DNA from 2 places in the Arthrobacter sp. UNCCL28 genome. Region 2 is predicted to be linked to the other one. Evidence: riboswitches for the same ligand, from Rfam matches in the RefSeq annotation. Region 2 holds a riboswitch; the other holds the start of a gene.

What was found. A riboswitch is a leader RNA that binds a small molecule or an ion and turns the genes downstream of it on or off. The one in region 2 is predicted to bind cyclic di-AMP.
Region 1: linked by a shared signal. The riboswitch ahead of BLQ01_RS15525 (NlpC/P60 family protein) and the one ahead of BLQ01_RS17735 (hypothetical protein) in region 2 are both predicted to bind cyclic di-AMP.

The regions. Positions count from the first base shown of each region.
Region 1 is NZ_FMWE01000005.1:238,004-242,997, reverse strand. Features, by position in the region: gene BLQ01_RS15530 (NAD(P)/FAD-dependent oxidoreductase) at 380-1,072, shown strand; gene BLQ01_RS15525 (NlpC/P60 family protein) at 1,268-2,053, opposite strand; cyclic di-AMP (ydaO/yuaA leader) riboswitch at 2,057-2,249, opposite strand; gene BLQ01_RS15520 (copper resistance CopC family protein) at 2,400-3,032, opposite strand; gene BLQ01_RS15515 (NCS2 family permease) at 3,147-4,589, shown strand; gene hutG (formimidoylglutamase) at 4,664-4,994, shown strand, end outside.
Region 2 is NZ_FMWE01000007.1:124,271-129,264, reverse strand. Features, by position in the region: gene BLQ01_RS17740 (PucR family transcriptional regulator) at 1-418, shown strand, start outside; gene BLQ01_RS17735 (hypothetical protein) at 666-2,102, opposite strand; cyclic di-AMP (ydaO/yuaA leader) riboswitch at 2,105-2,249, opposite strand; gene BLQ01_RS17730 (hypothetical protein) at 2,379-2,609, opposite strand; gene BLQ01_RS17725 (ATP-dependent DNA ligase) at 2,655-3,719, shown strand; gene BLQ01_RS17720 (DUF6480 family protein) at 3,815-4,078, opposite strand; gene BLQ01_RS17715 (alpha/beta fold hydrolase) at 4,231-4,994, opposite strand, start outside.

The DNA of each region.
Region 1 (4,994 bases), on a different contig from region 2:
CCATTCTGCCAGAGGTTCTCCGCCACGGATTCCCTCACGGCTTCATTGTCAATGGCCGGGGCAGAAGAAACCTGGTAATTCCTCCTCCCAAGGCCCACTATTCTCGGTCGGCACCGCCGAATCAAGGCGACTTTGGGCTATGTGCATAACGGTCCGGGCTCGGTTGCCACGACCCCATTTTGCGCTGCGGATGAACACCGGAAACACGCGGACGTCCGAGGCTATCCATGGCAGAAAAAGTTCGGTAGTGTTCGAGTCACCGAATGGCCGGCAAACGTGTTCCAAACCACACTCCGGCCATTTATTTGCGGCCGCTTGGGGACTCGGACGCGAGCCCACGCGATGCCGAACGGCACACACGTCAAGGAGGAACCAAGCAGTGTCACTCACGCCTGATTCCGCCACGGAACGCACCACCACCGTGGTCATCGGAGCCGGCCTGTCCGGCTTGGCAGTTGCCAGTGAGCTCAGCCGCTACGGCGTGGGCTCCATAGTGGTGGACGGGTTCGGTGCGTTGTCGGCAACTGGCCCTTCAGTCCACACAGGCATGCTTCAACGCTGTGATGCCGGCGATCCCGCAGCCATGCAGGAACGCAACGAGATCCTCCGCCACCTGCGGAACTACGCCGCCAGCCATCACCTGGACGTCCGCAGCACCACGCGAGCGGTGCGCCTTGATTTCCTGGGCTCGGACCCCTCCCAGCAGATTGGCTACGGCCTGGCTGCGAGTATGACCACTGCCGGCCTCAGGACAGGGCTCCACGCCTCCGGCCCCTTGGAATCCACGCGCCGCCAATGGGCAGTGCACACTGCCAGCGGCGTCCTTTTGGCCGACCACATAGTGGTGACACGCTGTGCCCAGAGCCAGTTGCGCCGCATGCTGGCGGAACTGGGCATAGCGATCGGCCAGAACCTGTCCGCGGCCATGCGGGCTGTCGGAATGCACCTCGTCGGAGTCGGCGAACTCATCACGCCCACACCGAAGGAAGTGCTTCGGCAGGCAAAGGCCGTGGGCCAGACGATCTCATCCAAGGTCGCCCTTGCCGCAGGGCCGGGCATAGCCACCGCTTAGCGGACAAAGGCTCCGGGGCCGCCCCTGAAGCGCCGTTTGGGCGAAGAAGGACCCTCCTGCGCACGGATTCATGACGCGCCCTACCGGCGTCGAACCTGACTCCGAACTTTTACTCACATAACTTAACGCCAAAGGCCGGTGTCCTCGAAGATTGGTTCTTCGAAGACACCGGCCTTTGAACTGAAGCGTGAGGCTTTATGCGCCAGCGCGTACGTAGGTCAGGGGACCCGTAGCAGTCAACCAGCTGATCGGGTGGATACCCGTCTGGTTGCCATTGATGCCACCGCTGATTGCCTGGCCGTTGCCGATGTAGATGGCAACGTGGCCGGACTGGACGATCATGTCACCGGGCTGGGGTGAGCTGACAACCTTGCCGTAGTTCATGAACTGCATGGGACCGAGGTCGCCAACAGGGATGCCTGCGGAACCGAGTGCCCGCTCCACCATGGCGGTGCAGTCCTGCATGATGCCGATCTGGGCGTAGGCCGAGGCGACCATGGCAGCGTTGACGCCACCGACGGCCGGGGCAGCAGCTGCTGCAGGAGCAGGAGCAGCGGCGGCCGGAGCGGCAGCAGCAGCCTTGGCAACAGGAGCCGTTGCAGCTGCGGTGGTGACTGCAGCCTTCTTGGCGACGGGAGCCGGAGCAACCGGAGCCGGCTTTTCGATGACCGGAGCTGCTACGGAAGCAACAGCAGGGCGCTCGAAGTTGACGGTGGCGGTGGCCAGTGCGGTCACAACCTGGGTGGGAGCCTCGGAAACGGTCTCAGCGACCGTGGCGGGGCTGGAGTCCCGCTGAACCGGAGCTTCAGCTGCGTGGGCAGCAATGGAGCCGGTCAGGACAAGGCCAGAGGCTGCTGCGATGACAGCTGCCTGGCGGCCAGCGCCGGAAGCGTTGCTGGCGACTGCCTTGGAGATCGAGATGAACGGATTAGGACGTACGCTGTCCGCCTTACGACGGCCGCGAAGAATGCGTGAAGACATGAAAGAGCCTCTCCCGATGCCTGCGAGGTTAGCTGTCGGATTCGGATGGGAGTCACCCGGCCACTACGCCCCGCTGTTACGCGGAAGCTTCGTGACTTCACCCCAAGGCACGCTCGAAAGCGACCTAAAATGGGTTCCCCGTCTCTGCCGTAAGGTTTGTCTGCGAACGGATTCCGGACTGCGGCAGAGCTAGGCAATCAGGCCGGAAGTGCCCGCTACGTGGAACAGGCACAGGTATAACCGTACGCGATGATCACGCCGAAGTCACATTTAAGTAACGAGAACCGCGCCTCTGGCGTGTCGCGGTGACCATTTCGAGATCTTCGCAGCTACGTAGAAAACCCCGTTATTCCGCGGCGGAATCGCCCTCAGAGTCATTTGACGCAGCCAGTTTCCGGCGTGCTGTAACAGCCAGAAAAATAACGAGACCAACAGCAACCACGGCCAGCCCAACAATGCTCCAAGGGAAGGGCTGGGAGGCGTCGGCGGCAGGCTCGCTCTTGCCCGTTCCCGGCGCCCCGGTTCCTGCGGTGGGCACAGCTGCGGAGGATGAAGCCGGGGCCGACGGCGAGGCACCTGCCGAGCCACCCGGCGTCGTGCTTCCTGCGGTGGCGGTGAACGTAAAGGTGCCCTCGATGGGGTGGGAATCGCTGCTGACGACGCGCCACACGACGGTATATTCGCCGGCGGGAGCGCCTTCGCGCAGCTTCTGAACGGCCTGGTTGTCGATGATTTCCACAGGTCCGTCGGCCCAGTTTTCGCCGGCCGCCGTGACCGTCACGCCCGAACCGATCGCGAGCGGCCGGTTGTTGAACGTAATGGAGACCGACGCCGGAACTTCCGCCACCGCTGTGCCGTTGGCCGGCGTCGTGGATTCTGCGACGTCATGGGCAGATGCCGGGGCCGCGGAAAACAGCAGGGCAGAGGCGAAGGCAAGAGCGGCGACGACGGCGGCCAGAAGCGGGCGGATGGTACGCATGGGGCGGTTTCTCCTAGTGTTGGCTTCCTTACAGACTAGGCGAATCGTCCGGAGGCCCTTTACCGGACCGCATAGGATTTGAAAGCACACTCCCCTCGATCCCCGGAGTCCTTCATGCTTAAACAAGGTTCGGCAGTAGACCGCTACTTCAAAATTACTGAACGTGGATCCACGTACTCACGGGAAATTCGTGGCGGCTTCGCGACGTTCTTCGCCATGAGCTACATCGTGGTGCTGAACCCGTTGATCCTCTCCGGGGCTGATTCGAGCGGGGCGTCCCTTGGATTCACCGCCGTCGCCGCCACCACGGCGTTCGTAGCGGGCATCCTGACCATCCTCATGGGCGCCTGGGCCAAGCACCCGTTCGCCGTGGCAACAGGATTGGGCGTCAACGCGTTCGTCGCCGTGACAGTGGCCTCGCACCCGCAACTGACATGGCCGGACATGATGGGCCTTGTGGTGTTGTCCGGTGTGACCATGCTCATCCTGGTGCTCACCGGTTTCCGCACTGCCGTGTTCAAGGCCGTTCCGGAAGCCCTTAAGACCGCGATCGTGGTGGGCATTGGTCTCTTCATTGCGTTGATCGGCCTGGTCAATGCAGGGTTTGTCCGGCGGATTCCGGACGCTGCCGGCACCACGGTTCCCCTGGGACTTGGCGTGGACGGCAAGCTCATGGGCTGGCCTACCCTGGTGTTCGCAGTGGGCCTGATCCTGACCATCGCGCTGGTGGTCCGCAAGGTCCGCGGCGCCATCCTGATCGGCATTGTGGTTTCCACCGCACTGGCCGCCATCCTCGAATTCACCCTCCACATCGGCCCCAGCTTTGACGGCAAGAACGTCAACCCCCGCGGCTGGTCCCTGGTTGCTCCCACTCTTTCGGAGTGGGGCGCCCCGGACCTGTCCCTCATCGGCAAGGCCAACCCGTTCGGCGCCTTCGAGCACTTGGGGTTCATCGCCGCGGCACTGCTGGCGTTCGTGATCCTGCTGAGCATCTTCTTCGACGCCATGGGCACCATGGTGGGCCTGGCCAACGAGGCCGGAACTGTGGACAAGGACGGCAACATCCCCAACGTTGACCGCGTCCTCCAAGTCGATGCCCTCGGGGCGATCGTGGGCGGCGGCGCTTCGGTTTCCTCCAACCAGATCTTTGTTGAGTCCGGCGCCGGGATCGGCGAGGGCGCACGCACCGGCCTCGCCTCGATCGTCACCGGCTTGCTGTTCCTGGTGGCCATGTTCTTCACCCCGCTCATCAACCTCGTCCCGTTCGAAGCCGTGGCCCCGGCCCTGGTGGTTGTGGGCTTCATGATGGTTTCCCAGGTGGGCAAGATCGATTGGCAGGACTGGGGCGTTGGCATCCCGGCCTTCCTCACCATTTCCCTGATGCCGTTCACGTACTCGATCGCCAACGGCCTTGGCGCGGGCTTCATCTCCTACGTCCTCATCCGCACTTTCCAGGGCCGCGCCCGTGAAGTCCACCCCCTCATGTGGGCCGTGGCAGCTGCCTTCCTGCTGTTCTTCGGCATCGGAACTGTGGAGGAGTTGTTGGGGGTCAAGTAGGGAAGTCCGGGATTCCGGACACCCGGGTGATTGGATCGCTGGTTTTAGTGCCCGCCTTCGGGTGTGCTTAAGGCATGGAAACCAGCAGCATCCCCACTGTCGACGTCAGCCCCACACCCTGGACGGGCCGCTTTGACGGGGACGGCACCGAACACCGCCGGTGGTGGCAAGCAGTAGCACCCCTGACCTCGGCCACGCCGGCCACGTCCTCGCGTCCCGCCGTCGTGCTTGGTTTCTGCAGCGACGCCGGTGTCCTCCGCAACAAGGGCCGCGTGGGCGCTGCCGCAGCACCTGCCGCCATCCGTTCAGCGCTGGGGCCGCTGGCGTTCCACCTTGGCCGTGACGTGTTCGACGCCGGTGATGTGGTTGTGGAGGACGACTCACTGGAGTCGGGACAAGAGCGCG
Region 2 (4,994 bases):
GTTCCAAGTGATCCGTCAACTGGCGGGGGCGTACCGGCAATCGAAGGTTGCGGCGCAGGCGGCAGCTGTGGACAGGCCTCTCGGCGAGCTCGTGGACAGCCGGAACGTGGGTGTCTACCAGCTTTTCGATCGCCTCCTGGCGCCCGGCGGCTGGGACGACACCGGCTCACTGCACTTCCGGACCCTGGAGGACCAGGACAAGAACGGCGAACTCCTGCCCGTGCTGGAGCTCTTGTATGACAGCGATGGCTCAGTGCAGGACGTCGCGGCCAAACTTCACCTGCACAGGAGCAGCATCTACAACAGGCTGGGACGGATCCGCCAGCTGATCGGTGCTGATCCGCTGAGCGGCTCGATCCGCCTCGAGCTGCACGCCGCCTTGAAAGCCCGCCGATGGGCCGGCCGGCCAAGGATCTGAGCACTGAACGGGGCACTGAGCGCTGAACCGCGGGCCTGAGCACTGAACGGGGCACTGAACGCGATTGAGGCAGGCACCCAATGCGGGTGCCTGCCTCCATGAACTGCGCTAAACCGTGCCCGTTACGAGCGCCTCAAGCGCTGGCAGCTCCAACGGCCCAACCGACGCCGGAACGTGGCCGTGCGGCTGCTGCTGCAGTACCGGCTGTGCCATCCGGCGTGGGTGGTGATGCGGGGCAGGCGCGTGCTCATTTGAGGGCGTCCTTTGCTGCGTCAAGGATCTCGTCGAGCGCAGACTGCGTGGGCGCCGGCGTGGTCGCGCCGGGCTTGCCCGTTGGCTTGGGCTTGGAGGTCTGGGTGGGGGTAGGGGTTGGTGTTGGCGTGGGCGTCGAGGTAGCCGGAGGGGTGGTGGGTGCCGGGGTGGTCGGCGCAGGCGTGGCCGGCGGCGTAGTGATGGTGTCCGATGGCACGTCGGACGGTGCCGGTGCAGGCGCCGAGGGCGTGGGTACCTGACTGGTGCCCGGTGCCGCAGCGATGGTCGCCGGCACTGCGGATGGGACCCAGACGGGGTCAGCCAAGGAAACCTTAGGCGTGGGAACGGACGACGGCGACACTGGCGCAGGTGCCTCCGGAACCGTGGCCGGTTGGCCGGCCGCTGACGTCGCAGCAGCTGAGGCAGACGGAGAAGATGCCCTGGAGTAGGAAGCACTGGGGGCTGGTGATGCGGAACCCGAATTCCTGTCGGCACCGCTGGCTTCCTGGGCGGGCGCCTCCTGGCCGAAGAACGGCAACTCAAGGGCCTGCCCCACAGTGCCGGCCGTCAGGACCAGGCCGAGCGCGCCTGCCACTACGGCCATGCGCTGGCTCATGTGCTTGACCGAAGCCGCCTTCTGCAGGACTGCCTGGGGCTCCCGGCCAAGCGGGGACCCGCCCAGCCCTGATCGTGAACTCTGCCCGGAGCGCGAACCCTGCCCGGAGCGTGAACCAGTGGTGACGCCGGACTGTTCCCTGACATCCTTTCGGCTTGCCAGGGATGCCGATGCCGTGGCTGCCGCAGCAACCCGTGCCGGGGATGTGGCGCGAGCCTGCAAAGCAGGTGCAGCCGAGACGGGTGCAGGCGCTGTGTGGGATTCGGGGGTGGCTTCAGGCGCCGGATCTGCGGACACCAGTGGAATGGCGGCTGTGGCCGGTTCCGGTGTGGTGGGCAGGGGGTTTGCCGGCTGCCCGGAAGCCTGGACGATGGGAATGGCGGCTGTGGCCGGCTCCGGTGTGGTGGGTTGGGGGTTTGCCGGCTGCCCGGAAGCCTCGACGATGGGAATGGCGGCTGTGGCCGGCTCCGGTGTGGTGGGTTGGGGGTTTGCCGGCTGCTTGGGAGCCTGGACGATCGGAATGGCGGCCGTCGGAGGCCCGGGCGTGGTGGATACGCGGGCTTCTGCTTGCGCGGCCCGTTCCCGCTCGGCTGCACGCGCAGCCGCACGCGTGGTGGGCGTCGCGATGGTAGGCGCCGCCGCAGCGGGGGCGTCCGGCGTCGTGCCTGAAATTTCGGGTGCGGCAGTCCTGGGCGTGCCGGAATCCGGCTGCAGGCTGATATCGGATCCGCTGGGTTGGGCCCGACGGCGTCCGGTTGGCTTGGTGCGCTCGCCGTCAATTCGGGCGCGGCGCGGCTGATCCATGGTTGGGGACATGGTGGTTGCCTCTCAACGCCTTCGAGGTTAGCTGTCGGGTTCGGACGAGGCCGTCCGGCCGCAGTAGCGGCTTCACCCCAAGGACTTGGAAAAGTCCGGGAACTTGTGGGTCCCCCGCCTCTGCCGCGGGTCTGGCGGATTCCGGAGTGCGGCAGAGCTCGGCGTCATTCCGGAAGCGGCCCAGCGGAGATACGGGTCGCCCTACGACGGTACATGAGCAGGAAAGTAAAGTCACATTAATATAACGGCCGGTAGGTCTCTGCTGGCGGGAGGGCCTTAGCCCTTAGGCTTCGGGGCCGGAGCGGGCGCCGGGAGTTCGTGCTGGATCCTTTGGATCTGGTGGGCCTGATGCGTTTCCGGTCGGAAGATCTCGTCGGCGATTCCCAGCATCCCGCCGGCTGCGGCACGCCTGACACCCCGGCGGTTCTGCCGGGAAACCCAGTACCAGGCCACGGCCAGGAGGGCGGGAACTCCAAGTACGGCCGCCAACACGGCCAAGATATCCATCGCCTAAGACTAGCTTCGGCGTGCACCGGCAGGTAGACATTGTTTATGGACCTGCCCGTGATGCCACCCGTCTCGCCCATGCTTGCCAAATCCGTCCCCGCCATCCCGGACGTTGGGCACTACGAGCCCAAATGGGACGGCTTCAGGACCATCGTCTTCAAGGACGGGGATGAAATCGTCCTGGGCAGCCGCAACGAGAAGCCCATGACCCGCTACTTCCCTGAACTGGTGGAAGCCCTGCGGAAGAACCTCCCGGACAAATGCGTGATCGACGGCGAGATTGTCCTGATCGAGGGCAACCGGCTTGAGTTCGAGGTCCTGCAGCAACGGATCCATCCCGCGGACAGCCGGGTGAGGATGCTGGCCGAAAAGACTCCGGCGTCGATGGTTGCGTTCGACATCCTTGCCCTCGGCGACGACGATCTGATGGGCAGGCCGTTCTCGGAGCGTCGCGCCGTCCTTGAGCGTGCGCTCAAGGCAGCAGAGCCGCCCGTTTACGTCACTCCCGCAGTCACGGACCTGGAGCGTGCGCAGGAGTGGTTCGTGCAATTGGAAGGCGCAGGCCTGGATGGCGTCCTGTCCAAGCCGTTGGATGGGACATACCAGCCCAACAAGCGCGTGATGTTCAAGACCAAGCACGAGCGCACCGCCGACTGCGTGGTGGCCGGATTCAGGTGGCACAAGACCGCTAAGGTCGTGGGGTCCATGCTGTTGGGTCTTTATAACGACGCCGGCAAACTCCAGCACGTCGGGGTGGTTGCCTCCTTCCCCATGGCGAGGAGGGAAAGCCTGGTGGCAGAGCTTGAGCCTTACCAGGTGGACCTCAGCGAGCACCCGTGGGGCGAGTGGGCCAGCCAGGGTGAGGGGGCTGCGGGGTCCAGGATGCCCGGCGCCCAAAGCCGGTGGAGCGGAGGCAAGGATTTCTCCTTTGTGCCGTTGCGTCCCGAACTGGTCATCGAGGTGGCCTACGACTACATGGAAGGGGACAGGTTCCGGCACACCACCCAGTTCCGCAGGTGGCGGCCGGACCGGACCCCCGAAAGCTGCACCTACTCACAGCTGGAAGAGCCGGTTGCGTACGACCTCGGGGAGATCCTGAGGTTGCCGTAGCCTGCCTGCCGGGGCTGCGCAGCCGACCCGCTTAGCTGGCCTGCATGGACGTTCAGCTTGGACTTTCAGCCTGGCCGTTCAGCCGAGGCGGAGCGTTACTCTTCGTGTCCTTGATCGCTGCTCATGCTGCCCTCGGCCGGCGGGGTTTCTCCCGGCGGCACTCCACCGCCGGGTTCCAGGCCGGTGACGTTCCCATCGAGGGGATCGGGGTTGGCAGAGGCGGCGGGATCGTCGTCCTCGTCCTGGCGCATGTCGGGATCCTCGTGGATGCTGTCGGCGTCGGCGGTCGTGTCGAACGGCCCTGTAGCGCCGGTTGCTCCGAAGCCCTGGGTTTCCTCATTTGAGTCTTTATCAGTCACAATCAGCCCTTTCGTAAGCAAACTTACTAATGCGCTTGCTTTGCCAGCCTAGCCGGGAGGAGCGGACTCAACAAGCAGGCCAAAGCCAGGCGCCGGCGTCGTGCGTTAGTGCATTAGCGCGTCAGCGCATTTGAGCGTTAGAGCGTCAGCGCTTAGCGGTGCGGCGTTGTGGCGGCGACGAAACTCCGGATGGCGTCGGCCACGGCTTTGGGTCGCATGTGTTGGGCCACATGGCCGACGCCGGGAATCTCCACCAATCGCCCCTGCGCAACTGCCCTGGAAAGCCGGAGCGACCACTCCGGCCCAGCTACGTGGTCGCGGCTTCCCCGCAGGATCAGGACGGGCACCTTGATGCCGGTCAGCCGCTTCTCCGTGGGGTAGCCCATCATGACCGGAAGCTCCGTGAGGTACCACCGCGGACCACACTTGAAGTAATCGGAGATCACAATCCAATTGGACGACGCGCTCTCGCGGAGCAGTCCGTCCAGGAAGAGCGCCAAGGACTGCCGGCGAACGTTCTTGTGCCGGGAATCCACCACCGGCCCCATGAGCACCACCTGCCGTGCCTGCTCAGGCGAGTGCAGCGCCGCTTCGATGGCAAACTGCACGCCCATGGAGTGCCCCACCAATACGTAGGAACTGATGCCGCAGGATGCCAAGGCCCCGGCGATGAAAGCGCCGTAGTCCTCCACGGAGAGCTGCCTCCCGGGCTTCGGGGTCCCCGCGAATCCGGGCAGGTCCAGCGAGTACGTGGGTGCACCCGCTGCCAGGACGGTGTGGAGCCGGGCCAAGTACCGGTGCGAAACTCCAATCCCATGGATCAGGATGTATGCGGGCTCGTCGGGACTGGACACCGGTCCGGTGCCTGCATCAAGCCCGGACCCGGGAGTCGGTGTTCCCTTGGCCCAGAGGATCC